One region of the Citrobacter pasteurii genome, then DNA from elsewhere that is predicted to be linked to it. Evidence: predicted binding sites of a transcription regulator. Region 1 holds the regulator's gene; each other region holds the start of a gene.
What was found. The regulator PurR, encoded in region 1, represses purine synthesis genes. The targets are predictions, from matches to a motif close to CANGCAAACGTTTGCNTG.
Positions count from the first base shown of each region.

Region 2: a site for PurR is predicted at 1,097-1,114, ahead of raiA (ribosome-associated translation inhibitor RaiA). Genes of this name have one in related genera too.
Region 3: a site for PurR is predicted at 1,308-1,325, ahead of glyA (serine hydroxymethyltransferase). Genes of this name have one in related genera too.
Region 4: a site for PurR is predicted at 1,788-1,805, ahead of purE (5-(carboxyamino)imidazole ribonucleotide mutase). Genes of this name have one in related genera too.

Region 1 covers NZ_CP077262.1:2,926,781-2,929,900, forward strand. The annotation lists gene I6L54_RS14295 (MFS transporter) at 1-923, opposite strand, end outside; gene cydH (cytochrome bd-I accessory subunit CydH) at 1,101-1,190, opposite strand; gene purR (HTH-type transcriptional repressor PurR) at 1,488-2,513, shown strand; gene punR (DNA-binding transcriptional activator PunR) at 2,510-3,120, opposite strand, start outside.
Region 2 covers NZ_CP077262.1:1,567,539-1,570,658, reverse strand. The annotation lists gene rluD (23S rRNA pseudouridine(1911/1915/1917) synthase RluD) at 1-73, opposite strand, end outside; gene bamD (outer membrane protein assembly factor BamD) at 205-942, shown strand; gene raiA (ribosome-associated translation inhibitor RaiA) at 1,213-1,551, shown strand; Phe leader region at 1,654-1,779, shown strand; gene pheL (pheA operon leader peptide PheL) at 1,655-1,702, shown strand; gene pheA (bifunctional chorismate mutase/prephenate dehydratase) at 1,802-2,962, shown strand; gene tyrA (bifunctional chorismate mutase/prephenate dehydrogenase) at 3,058-3,120, opposite strand, start outside.
Region 3 covers NZ_CP077262.1:1,621,294-1,624,413, forward strand. The annotation lists gene hmpA (NO-inducible flavohemoprotein) at 1-1,115, opposite strand, end outside; gene glyA (serine hydroxymethyltransferase) at 1,441-2,694, shown strand; gene hcaD (phenylpropionate dioxygenase ferredoxin reductase subunit) at 2,787-3,120, opposite strand, start outside.
Region 4 covers NZ_CP077262.1:3,942,631-3,945,750, reverse strand. The annotation lists gene mnmH (tRNA 2-selenouridine(34) synthase MnmH) at 1-46, opposite strand, end outside; gene purK (5-(carboxyamino)imidazole ribonucleotide synthase) at 143-1,210, opposite strand; gene purE (5-(carboxyamino)imidazole ribonucleotide mutase) at 1,207-1,716, opposite strand; gene lpxH (UDP-2,3-diacylglucosamine diphosphatase) at 1,834-2,556, opposite strand; gene ppiB (peptidylprolyl isomerase B) at 2,559-3,053, opposite strand.

The DNA.
Region 1 (3,120 bases):
ACCACCGCAAACGTTGCTGCGCCCCACACCACCATACTCACGGCCGCACCCAGCTCATTACGAGCAAGGAAAGGTATCGCCAGCATAATCATCATCAGCAACAGTAAAAAGCCTTTCAGTGTACCGTTAACCGAACGGTCAGCCAGTTTACCGCCCAGATAGTTACCGATAGAGAACCCAACGCCAATCAGCACCAGCATACCGGTGACAAACGCCGGCGTAGCATGAGTAATGCTATGCAGCACGGGTGAGATGTAGGTATAAAGCGTAAACATCGCACCGGCCCCCAGAACGGTCGTCAGTAAAGCTGACACCACTTGTGGACGCATTAACACCGCCAGTTCTTTGCGCACATCAGGGCGCTCACCAGCCCCGCCTTGCGGTAACGAGAAGAACAGGCTGACCATCGCGATAACACCCAGTCCCGCCGTCGCCATAAAGGACATTCGCCAGCCGATGGTTTCCCCAAGCCAGGTTGCCGCGGGAACACCGCCAATATTCGCGATAGTTAACCCCATAAACATCGTCGCAACGGCGCTGGCCTGTTTATGTTTGGGGACAACGCTTGCCGCCACAACCGAACCGAGGCCAAAAAATGCCCCGTGGTTAAGACTGGTCAAAATGCGCGACAGCATCAGCGTCGTGTAATCCGGAGATATCGCCGAAAGCACATTACCCAACGTAAAAATGGCCATCAGGAAGATAAGCGCATTGCGACGCGCACGATGGGACAGAAGTAATGTCATCAGCGGTGCGCCAACCATCACGCCTACCGCATACGCGCTGATTAACATCCCTGCTGCCGGAATTGAAACATCCACGCCTTTGGCAATGACGGGTAACAATCCCATGGGAGAAAATTCGGTGGTGCCAATGCCAAACGCTCCGATCGCCAGCGCCAGTAAAGGATAATTTATTTTCATCTATCGACTCCGTAACGTCGAGCCTTGGCACGACACATCATAAGAGTCAAAAGCATGACATTGATCGCAAAATTAATAAAGTTAACAAAACTGCAAAAGACTTTTGCTTATTTGCAAAAAATAGGACGAAAAAGGTAAGCAGAAAGGATGAGGGAGAGCGAACTCCCTCGGGGGAAATCAGTGCAGTGCTGCAGTCAGGCCACCCGCGACAATCAGGCCCAGAACAATTATGGTCGTCACTAACGAAAATTTCAGATCGGTGCTCATCAAGTTTTCTCCTTTTTATTCCCACACAAAAAGTGATATTGCGCATTTTTACACACTTGAAAGCAAAAATCTCTCACGATTTATATTGATAACTGCTTTTAACTCTTCCCCTTTTCGTTAAGATCAGACAAAATTCCACGCTTACTTGATTAGCGTACCGGCCATTGACCCCTTCCTGACGTTCCGTGTCGTTTTCCCGGCGTGCCGCAACCCTGACGTTGCGTTGAGGGTGTGTGAAGGCAAACGTTTACCTGGAGTATTCTCAGGAGCTTAGGATATGGTCTGGAGTGAGATGTAATGGCAACTATTAAAGATGTAGCGAAGCGAGCAAACGTTTCCACTACAACCGTATCACACGTAATTAACAAAACGCGCTTTGTCGCGGAAGAAACGCGCAACGCTGTCTGGGCAGCGATTAAAGAACTGCACTATTCTCCGAGCGCAGTAGCGCGTAGCCTGAAGGTGAATCACACCAAATCGATCGGTTTGTTGGCAACCAGCAGCGAAGCGGCCTATTTCGCTGAAATTATTGAGGCAGTTGAAAAAAATTGTTTCCAGAAAGGCTACACGCTGATTCTGGGCAACGCCTGGAACAGTCTCGAAAAACAGCAGGCTTATCTGTCGATGATGGCGCAAAAGCGCGTTGATGGCCTGTTGGTAATGTGTTCAGAGTATCCGGAATCACTGCTTTCCATGCTCGAAGAGTATCGCCATATCCCGATGGTGGTCATGGACTGGGGCGAGGCCAAAGCCGACTTTACCGATACCGTCATTGATAACGCCTTCGAAGGCGGTTACATGGCGGGCCGGTATCTGATTGAACGCGGTCATCGTGAGATCGGCGTGATCCCGGGACCTATGGAGCGTAATACCGGCGCAGGCCGCCTGGCTGGCTTCATGAAAGCGATGGAAGAAGCGCTGATTAAAGTCCCCGAAAACTGGATTGTGCAGGGTGATTTCGAACCTGAATCCGGCTACCGCGCTATGCAGCAAATCATCTCCCAGTCGCATCGCCCAACCGCCGTATTCTGTGGTGGCGATATTATGGCGATGGGTGCGCTGTGTGCTGCAGACGAGATGGGGCTGCGCGTACCGCAGGATATCTCAGTTATCGGTTACGATAACGTGCGCAACGCCCGTTACTTCACCCCTGCGCTGACAACCATCCATCAGCCAAAAGATTCACTGGGTGAAACGGCCTTCAACATGCTGTTAGACCGAATCGTGAATAAACGTGAAGAGTCGCAGTCTATCGAGGTGCACCCACGCCTGATAGAGCGTCGTTCCGTTGCCGACGGTCCATTCCGCGATTATCGTCGTTAAGACTGTTGTGTGGGAGCCTCATCCGGCTCCCGCAGCCACTCTTTATTCAGCGTCTCACTATCCCCCAGGTAGTCCAGTAACCAGCTCAGTGCAGGCGACGTATCATTCTGCTGCCAGGTCAGGCAACAAGCGGCATCCGGGAACGGATTTTCCAGCTGTAACGCCACCCATTTACCGCCATCGATCCACGGTTTTGCAAAATGCGTCGGCACCATCCCGACACAGAGTCCGGCTGACAAGCAGGTAGCCGAGGATTCCCAGTCAGGCACAACGACGCGTTTTTGGTTGTCCAGCAGCCATGTAATACGTTTCGGCAGTGTGCGGGACGTATCTTCGCGTACCAGCGATGGCCAGTTGCGCAACGTATCGTCACTGAGCGGTCCTGGCATTGCCGCCAACGGATGATGACTGGCCACCACGCAACTCCAGCTCAGCATTCCCATATCCCGGAACGTATAGCGCCCCCCTACCGGAATGGCCTGCGTTGCTCCGATAGCTAACTCCACGCGACCATACGAAAGCGCGTCCCAGACGCCATTAAACACCTCCTGAAAGACCAGAAGTTCTACATCATCGAAATGGCGGTAGAAATCCACAATCATCTGTC
Region 2 (3,120 bases), 1.4 Mb from region 1:
CCAAAGCCTGATCTAAGCGTTGACCAAGCTGATTTTCGGAGACTGTTGCGGTGAGTTCTACTCGTTGTGCCATAAACTGCTTCTTCGTTTAACGTTGGGTTTTACGGCTTTGCCGTTTAATATAGTGTGCTATTGTAGCTGGTCTTAACCGGGAGCAGGAACAGAGAATCTCCCGTATTACATTTTGAGGAAAGTCAAAACGTCATGACGCGCATGAAATATCTGGTGGCAGCAGCCACGTTGAGCCTGTTTTTGGCGGGTTGCTCTGGTTCAAAGGAAGAGGTGCCCGATAATCCGCCAAATGAAATCTACGCGACTGCTCAGCAAAAGCTGCAGGACGGTAACTGGAAACAGGCAATAACGCAATTGGAAGCGTTGGATAACCGCTATCCATTTGGACCGTATTCTCAGCAGGTGCAATTAGATCTCATCTACGCCTACTACAAAAACGCCGATCTGCCACTTGCTCAGGCTGCCATCGATCGTTTTATCCGTCTTAATCCGACACACCCTAATATTGATTATGTCATGTATATGCGTGGCCTGACCAATATGGCGTTGGACGATAGCGCGCTGCAAGGATTCTTTGGCGTCGATCGTAGCGATCGCGATCCACAGCATGCCCGAGCTGCGTTTAATGACTTTTCCAAACTGGTACGTGGCTATCCGAACAGCCAGTACACCACCGATGCCACGAAGCGTCTGGTGTTCCTGAAAGATCGTCTGGCGAAGTATGAATACTCTGTTGCTGAGTATTATACCGCCCGTGGCGCATGGGTTGCAGTCGTGAACCGTGTGGAAGGTATGCTGCGTGACTATCCGGATACCCAGGCAACGCGTGATGCCCTGCCGTTGATGGAAAACGCTTATCGCCAAATGCAGATGAATGCCCAGGCAGAAAAAGTAGCGAAAATCATTGCCGCTAACAGCAGCAACACCTGATTGACCTCAGAATGCACAACGGCAGCCTTTGGGCTGCCGTTTTTTTTATCCGTTAACACCACAACTGAAGCGGTTTAGCTGCGACGCATCCTATCAAATATGGCCTGCTTTCAGGTATTCCTCAAGTAAAAAATCGCCTGTTCCTGCGGTGCCTCACAAAAAGGTTTTCTTGACAAAAAGCGACAAAAATATGTGATTTAGATCACATATTTTGACATTAGGAACGGTATGCTGGAATCACCAAGACGGGAAAGACAAGAGGTAAAATTTATGACAATGAACATTACCAGTAAACAAATGGAAATTACTCCGGCAATTCGCCAGCATGTCGCAGACCGTCTCGCCAAACTGGATAAATGGCAAACTCATCTGATTAATCCACATATCATTCTGTCTAAGGAGCCACAGGGTTTCATTGCTGATGCCACCATCAATACACCGAACGGACATCTGGTCGCCAGCGCAAAACACGAGGATATGTACACCGCCATTAACGATTTGATCAACAAGCTGGAACGGCAGCTCAATAAAGTGCAGCACAAAGGCGAAGCCCGTCGTGCAACAACTTCAGTAAAAGACGCCAACTTCGTCGAAGCAGAAGAAGAGTAGTCCCTTACATTGAGTGTATCGCCAACGCGCCTTCGGGCGCGTTTTTTGTTGACAGGGTGAAAACAGTACGGGTACTTTACTGATATAGCCTAAGGAAAATTATATGAAACTTGTCCCGTTCTTCTTCGCATTCTTTTTTACCTTCCCCTGAATGGGAGGCGTTTCGTCGTGTGATAAAGAATGCGAAGACGAACAATAAGGCCTCCCACAACGGGGGGCCTTTTTTATTGATAACAAGAAAGGCAACACTATGACATCGGAAAACCCATTGCTGGCGCTGCGCGATAAGATAAGCACGCTGGATGAAAAATTACTGGCCCTGCTGGCAGAACGACGTGGTCTGGCGGTAGAGGTCGGCAAAGCCAAGTTGCTGTCTCATCGCCCAGTACGCGATATTGATCGGGAACGCGATCTGCTGGACCGTTTAATTCAGCTTGGTAAAGCGCATCACCTCGATGCCCACTACATCACGCGCCTGTTCCAACTGATTATCGAAGACTCCGTCCTGACGCAACAGGCACTGCTGCAGCAGCACCTGAACAAAATCAATCCGCACTCTGCACGCGTAGCCTTCCTGGGACCAAAAGGCTCTTACTCACACCTCGCCGCCCGTCAGTACGCCGCACGTCATTTTGAGCAGTTTATTGAAAGCGGCTGCGCGAAATTTGCCGATATCTTTAATCAGGTTGAGACCGGACAGGCAGACTACGCGGTAGTGCCTATTGAAAACACCAGCTCCGGCGGGATCAACGACGTTTACGACCTGCTACAGCACACCAGCTTGTCTATCGTTGGCGAGATGACCATCACGATTGACCACTGTGTACTGGTGTCCGGCACAACAGATCTCGAGACTATTGAAACGGTTTACAGCCATCCGCAGCCGTTCCAGCAGTGCAGCAAATTCCTGAATCGCCATCCACACTGGAAGATTGAGTACACCGAAAGCACCTCTGCAGCAATGGAAAAAGTTGCGCAGGCTAACTCGCCGCGCGTGGCGGCTCTTGGGAGCGAAGCCGGAGGCGTGCTGTATGGTTTGCAGGTTCTTGAGCACATTGAAGCTAACCAGACGCAAAACATTACCCGCTTCGTGGTACTGGCACGTAAAGCAATCAATGTTTCCGACCAGGTTCCAGCGAAAACAACGTTGCTGATGGCGACAGGGCAACAGGCCGGTGCTCTGGTAGAAGCATTGCTGGTGCTGCGTAACCATAATCTGATTATGACTAAACTGGAGTCACGCCCGATTCACGGCAATCCGTGGGAAGAGATGTTTTATCTTGATATCCAGGCCAATCTGGAATCGCCCCAAATGCAAAAAGCATTGAAAGAGCTGGGTGAGATTACGCGTTCGATGAAAGTATTGGGATGTTATCCGAGTGAAAACGTGGTGCCGGTCGATCCAAGCTAACGTTTGACAATACCGGAGGCACTACGCTTATCCGGCCTACAATTCATGCGATTTTTGTAGGCCGGATAAGGCGAAGCCGCCATCCGGCGTCTTAATTAAGGACGGCTGTCATTCGCCTGGCGCAACAGAGTGCGGCTTTCACTCTGGAAGCGCTGCGC
Region 3 (3,120 bases), 1.3 Mb from region 1:
GCGGCAAACTGCATAAAGCTAACCGGACCGCACAGATAAAACTGCATCGCCGGATCGCTGATTGCGCTTTCCAGCTTGTTCAAATCCATCAGACCTACGCTATCAAACGCACCTTTCGCGCGATCGGCTTCGGTTGGCTCACGATACCAGGTGTGTGCACTAAAGCGTGGCAGCGTTTTGCCGAGTTCATTTACTTCATCAGCGAAGGCATGTACATCGCCATTTTCTGCCGCGTGGAACCAGTTAACCTGCGCCGTATGCTTCGCTTTTGCCAACGTGTCCAGCATCGCCAGCATTGGGGTTTGTCCCACGCCCGCGGAGATCAGAGATACCGGGGTGTCGGTCGCAACGTCCATAAAGAAATCGCCCGCAGGTGCGGCCAGGTGAACAACGTCGCCAACATTCGCATGGTTGTGCAGCCAGGTGGAAACCTGACCACCGTCTTCACGCTTAACGGCAATACGATAGCCTTTGCCATCAGGTTTACGGGTCAGTGAGTACTGACGAATTTCCTGATGCGGGAAACCTTCCGGCTTTAACCAGACGCCCAGGTATTGTCCCGGATGATATTCAGCTACTGCGCCACCATCGACAGGTTCAAACTCAAAGCTGGTGATCAGTGCACTGCGTGGGGTTTTTGCCACGATGCGGAAAGGACGAGTACCTTCCCAGCCGCCATTTTTATTGGCATTTTCGCTATAGATTTGCGCTTCACGGTTGATGAAAACGTTCGCCAGCACACCATACGCTTTACCCCACGCATCCAGCACTTCCTGGCCTGGGCTGAACATTTCGTCCAGCGTTGCCAGCAAATGACCACCCACGATGTTGTACTGCTCTGGTTTAATCTGGAAGCTGGTATGCTTTTGCGCGATTTTCTCAACCGCTGGCAACAGCGCCGCCAGGTTTTCGATATTGCTGGCATACGCGGCAATCGCGTTAAACAGCGCCTCGCGCTGATCGCCATTACGCTGGTTACTCATGTTGAAAATTTCTTTCAGCTCTGGGTTATGCGTAAACATGCGATCGTAGAAATGGGCGGTCAGCTTCGGACCTGTTTCAACCAGCAGGGGAATGGTGGCTTTCACTGTAGCGATGGTTTGTGCGTCAAGCATACGGTCTTCCTTTATCTGAGACTTTAATGATGTATGTCAAATACATCTTATAAAAAATACCCCTGCATTGTAAATGGTTCTTTGTAACTTTGCGTTGTAAAGGTTACATCGTGAAAAATCTGCATCACAAACCTGAAAAGAAATCCGTTGAAATTCAGCAGACCTTTGTTCTCCAAAGCCTTGCGTGCCGTGAAGGTAATCGTTTGCGTAAAATCCTTTGTCAAGACCTGTTATCGAAGAATGATTCGGTTATACTGTTGGCCGAAGTCCTAGGGACTGCCTTTTTAGGCCGAAATTCTATTGTTAGCTGAGTCAGGAGATGCGGATGTTAAAGCGTGAAATGAACATTGCCGATTATGATGCCGAACTGTGGCAGGCTATGGAGCAGGAAAAAGTACGTCAGGAAGAGCACATCGAACTGATCGCCTCCGAAAACTACACCAGCCCGCGTGTTATGCAGGCGCAGGGTTCTCAGCTGACCAACAAATATGCTGAAGGTTATCCGGGCAAGCGCTACTACGGCGGTTGCGAGTACGTTGATATCGTTGAGCAACTGGCTATCGATCGTGCCAAAGAGCTGTTTGGCGCTGACTACGCTAACGTACAGCCGCACTCTGGTTCTCAGGCTAACTTCGCTGTTTACACCGCTCTGCTGCAACCGGGCGATACCGTTCTGGGTATGAACCTGGCACAAGGCGGCCACCTGACTCACGGCTCCCCGGTTAACTTCTCCGGCAAACTGTACAACATCATCCCTTACGGTATTGATGAGTCCGGTAAAATTGACTACGAAGACATGGCGAAGCAGGCCAAAGAGCACAAGCCGAAGATGATCATCGGCGGTTTCTCTGCTTACTCTGGCGTGGTTGACTGGGCCAAAATGCGTGAAATTGCTGACAGCATCGGCGCATACCTGTTCGTTGACATGGCGCACGTTGCGGGTCTGATTGCCGCAGGCGTTTACCCGAACCCGGTTCCACACGCACACGTTGTCACCACCACCACCCACAAAACGCTGGCGGGTCCGCGCGGCGGCCTGATCCTGGCGAAAGGCGGTGATGAAGAGCTGTACAAAAAACTCAACTCTGCGGTGTTCCCAAGCGCGCAGGGCGGCCCGTTGATGCACGTGATCGCGGCGAAAGCCGTGGCGCTGAAAGAAGCAATGGAGCCTGAGTTCAAGGTTTACCAGCAGCAGGTTGCTAAAAACGCCAAAGCGATGGTGGAAGTGTTCCTGAACCGTGGCTACAAAGTGGTTTCTGGCGGTACTGAAAACCACCTGTTCCTGCTGGATCTGGTTGATAAAAACCTGACCGGTAAAGAAGCTGATGCCGCGCTGGGCCGCGCTAACATCACCGTCAACAAAAACAGCGTGCCGAACGATCCGAAGAGCCCGTTTGTGACTTCCGGTATCCGTATCGGTTCTCCGGCAATCACTCGCCGTGGCTTCAAAGAAGCGGAAGCGAAAGAGCTGGCTGGCTGGATGTGTGACGTGCTGGACAACATCAATGACGAAGCCGTAATCGAGCGCGTCAAAGGTAAAGTTCTGGATATCTGCGCACGCTTCCCGGTTTACGCGTAAGCCATACTGATTGCTGGATGGCGGTGTAAACACCTTATCCGGCCTACAGGTAACTCACATGTAGGCCAGATAAACGACGTGCCATCCGGCAGTTATATTGACTTAAGCAACATTGTTTCATCGACTAAAGCCGCCATTGGTGGCTTTTTCTTTGCCTGAATCCATTTTCTCAATAAACGTATTTCTCGCCCCTGATTCAACGTTACTGCGCCGACAATCACGCCATCCTGTAGGTTAAACCATATTGCTTTATGCGCATCTGAATTACCGCGTATGAGCCAGCTTTCTCCCTGCATATCGCCAACAAGTTGTAGATTGTCATTAAATTGGTCGGTCCAGAACCAGTCTGGTGTCTTTTCCGGCAACGGCAGATTTAGCATTGCGGCGGCGGCAATCTGTGCCTGGTTATTGGCATTTTCCCAGCTT
Region 4 (3,120 bases), 1.0 Mb from region 1:
GCGTACCGGCGAGCAGAATTGCGCGATAGTCCGTTCCATCGTTCATGTTCAGTCCTGAAAGTACAAAACAGCAATGGAGGGGATTTTACGCGCCAGAAGAGGGGCCGGGGAAGGATAAAATCAACTCCCCGACATTAATGGCTTATTTCAGCTTTGACTGCGCCCAGATAATACCGCTGGCATATTCCGGCGGCAGCAGGGGGATAAGCGCTTCCAGTGTCGCGCTAAGGCGCGCGGTATCGCTGTCGCTCAGGTTCAGGTGGCCGACCTTTCGTCCTTCACGCACTTCTTTGTCGTACCAGTGCAGATGGACCAGCGGCAGTTTCAGCCAGTCGTAGTTCAGGTCGCTACCAATCAGGTTCACCATCACCGAAGGTGTGTTCACCACCGGTGTTGGTAGCGGTAGCTGGGTAATGGCTCGCAGGTGCAACTCGAACTGGCTGATGCTGGCACCGTTTTGTGTCCAGTGCCCGCTGTTGTGCACGCGAGGTGCCAGTTCGTTAATCAGCAGACCTTCCGGGGTAATGAAACATTCCATCGCCATCACGCCGACATAACCCAGCTCCTGCATGATGGCGGAAAGCATCGCTTCGGCCTGTGCCTGCTGTCTGGCGTTAGCCTGTGGGAAGACCACGCTGGTACGCAGAATGCCGTCCTGATGCAGGTTGTGGGTCAGCGGATAGAAAACCGTGCTGCCGTCGTGTGCGCGAGCGCCTACCAGCGACACTTCACCCGAGAAGTTAATGCCCTGCTCGACGATGCACTCGCCGTAGCAATCATCCGGCAATTGTTCAGTTTCATTCGCGCGCAAACGCCACTGACCGCGACCGTCATAGCCGCCGACGCGACGTTTAACAATCGCCAGTTCACCCAGTTTGTCAAATACTGCAGACCATTCGCTTTTATCCGCCAACAGTTGCCACGGCGCGGTTGCCAGGCCGAGCTTGTCAAAAAGCTGCTTTTGCGTCAGGCGGTCGGCAATAATCGGGAAGACATCACGATTCACGAATGCCGGATGGCGCGCCAGCTCGCGGGTTAACGCGGTTTCCGGCCAGCGCTCGATCTCAGCGGTAATGACGCTTTGCTGAAAGGGGACTGCGGCGGGTTCGGCATCCAGCCCGACTGGCCAGACCGCAATGCCCAGCGGCTCGCCAGCCTGACGCAGCATGCGCCCTAACTGACCGTTACCGAGTACGCAGACCTGCTTCATGCCGCACCTCGCGGGTCCGGGTTCTCCAGTACCTCATCGGTCTGTGCTTTGCGCCAGTCGCTCAGACGCTGATGTAATGCTTTGTCGTGTGTTGCCAGAATTTGTGCTGCCAGCAGGGCCGCATTTGCCGCACCCGCTTTCCCAATCGCCAGCGTACCCACGGGGATGCCGCGTGGCATCTGCACGATTGAGTAGAGGCTATCTACGCCGCTCAACGCTGCGCTTTGTACCGGAACGCCTAACACGGGGACCAGCGTTTTCGCTGCAATCATGCCCGGCAGATGCGCTGCACCGCCAGCACCCGCAATAATAACCTGATAACCGTTTTCTTCAGCGCTTTCGGCGAAGCTGAACAGTTTATCAGGGGTACGGTGGGCTGAGACGACTTCAACATGGTGCGGAACGTCCAGCATTTCGAAGATTTCGGCGGCGAACTGCATGGTAGCCCAGTCGCTTTTGGACCCCATCACGATGGCGACACGCGCCGGATTATTGCGGGAAGACATGCGTCTAAAAACTCCTGTGGGTGTGCTTCACACTGCTTTAGAGGCGAGAGAGAATAGCACGTTTTAAAAACAAGGAAAACGATTGCGTTGCTTGTGTGCAGACGTTTTCAGCTGTGATTAAAACGGAAAAGCGATCAGTTCAACGTCGTCAGGTGTGACTTTAATCATCGAACCTTCAGTGTGCCAGGCACCTAACACCACGCGGAAAGCGGGTTGTGCATTGGCCGTGAGTTCGTGGACTGCCGGGCGATGGGTATGACCGTGAATTAACCACTGGACCTGATGTTTTTCCATCTCGTTAATCACGGCCTGCGGATTCACATCCATGATCTCCAGCGATTTACTGCTATTGGCGGCTTTGCTTCCGGCGCGCATCTTTGCGGCGATGCGTTGGCGAATGAATAACGGCAGGGAGAGAAACAGTTTTTGTAGCCAGGGCTGATGAACCTTAGCGCGAAACGCCTGATAGCCTGTATCGTCGGTGCACAATGTGTCGCCATGCATGATCAGTACGTTGCGGCCATACAGGTTGAGCACTTTTTCCTGAGGTAACAGGGTCATGCCGCTCTCACGGGCAAAACGCTTGCCGATCAGAAAATCACGATTGCCATGAATGAAAAAGCAGGGAACACCGGAATCCGTCAGCGCTTTTATCGCTGCGGCCATTTCACGATGTAGGGGATTGGGATCGTCATCGCCTATCCAGGCCTCAAACAGATCGCCAAGAATGTACAACGCATCGGCCTTTCGTGCATCGTCGGCTAAAAAGCGCAGAAAACCGGCGGTGATTGCCGGTTCTTCCGTGCAGAGATGAAGATCTGCAATAAACAGTGTCGTCACGATTACTCGCTGACGGTCACGTTTTCGATGATAACGTCTTCTTTTGGTACGTCCTGATGCATGCCGCTGCGACCGGTGGAAACGCCTTTGATTTTATCAACGACATCCATACCTTCGACAACTTCAGCGAACACACAGTAACCCCAGCCCTGCATGCTTTCGCCGGAGAAGTTCAGGAAGTCGTTGTCAGCAACGTTGATGAAGAACTGAGCTGTCGCGGAGTGCGGAGCCTGAGTACGCGCCATTGCCAGCGTGCCACGGGTGTTTTTCAGACCATTGTTGGCTTCGTTTTTGATCGCCTCTTTCGTGGCTTTTTGCTTCATGCCCGGCTCAAAACCGCCGCCCTGGATCATGAAACCGTTAATAACACGGTGGAAAATGGTGTTGTTGTAAAAACCTTCGCGGCAGTAGTCCAGGAAGTTTTTAACTGTTTCAGGCGCTTTATCATCAAACGTTTTGATTACGATATCGCCGTGATTAGTGTGGAAAGTAACCATTTTTGCATCCTGTTCCGATAGATTGGTGCTTCGACCCCGTCAAGGGTCAGAGTTAGGGGTGTGTTAT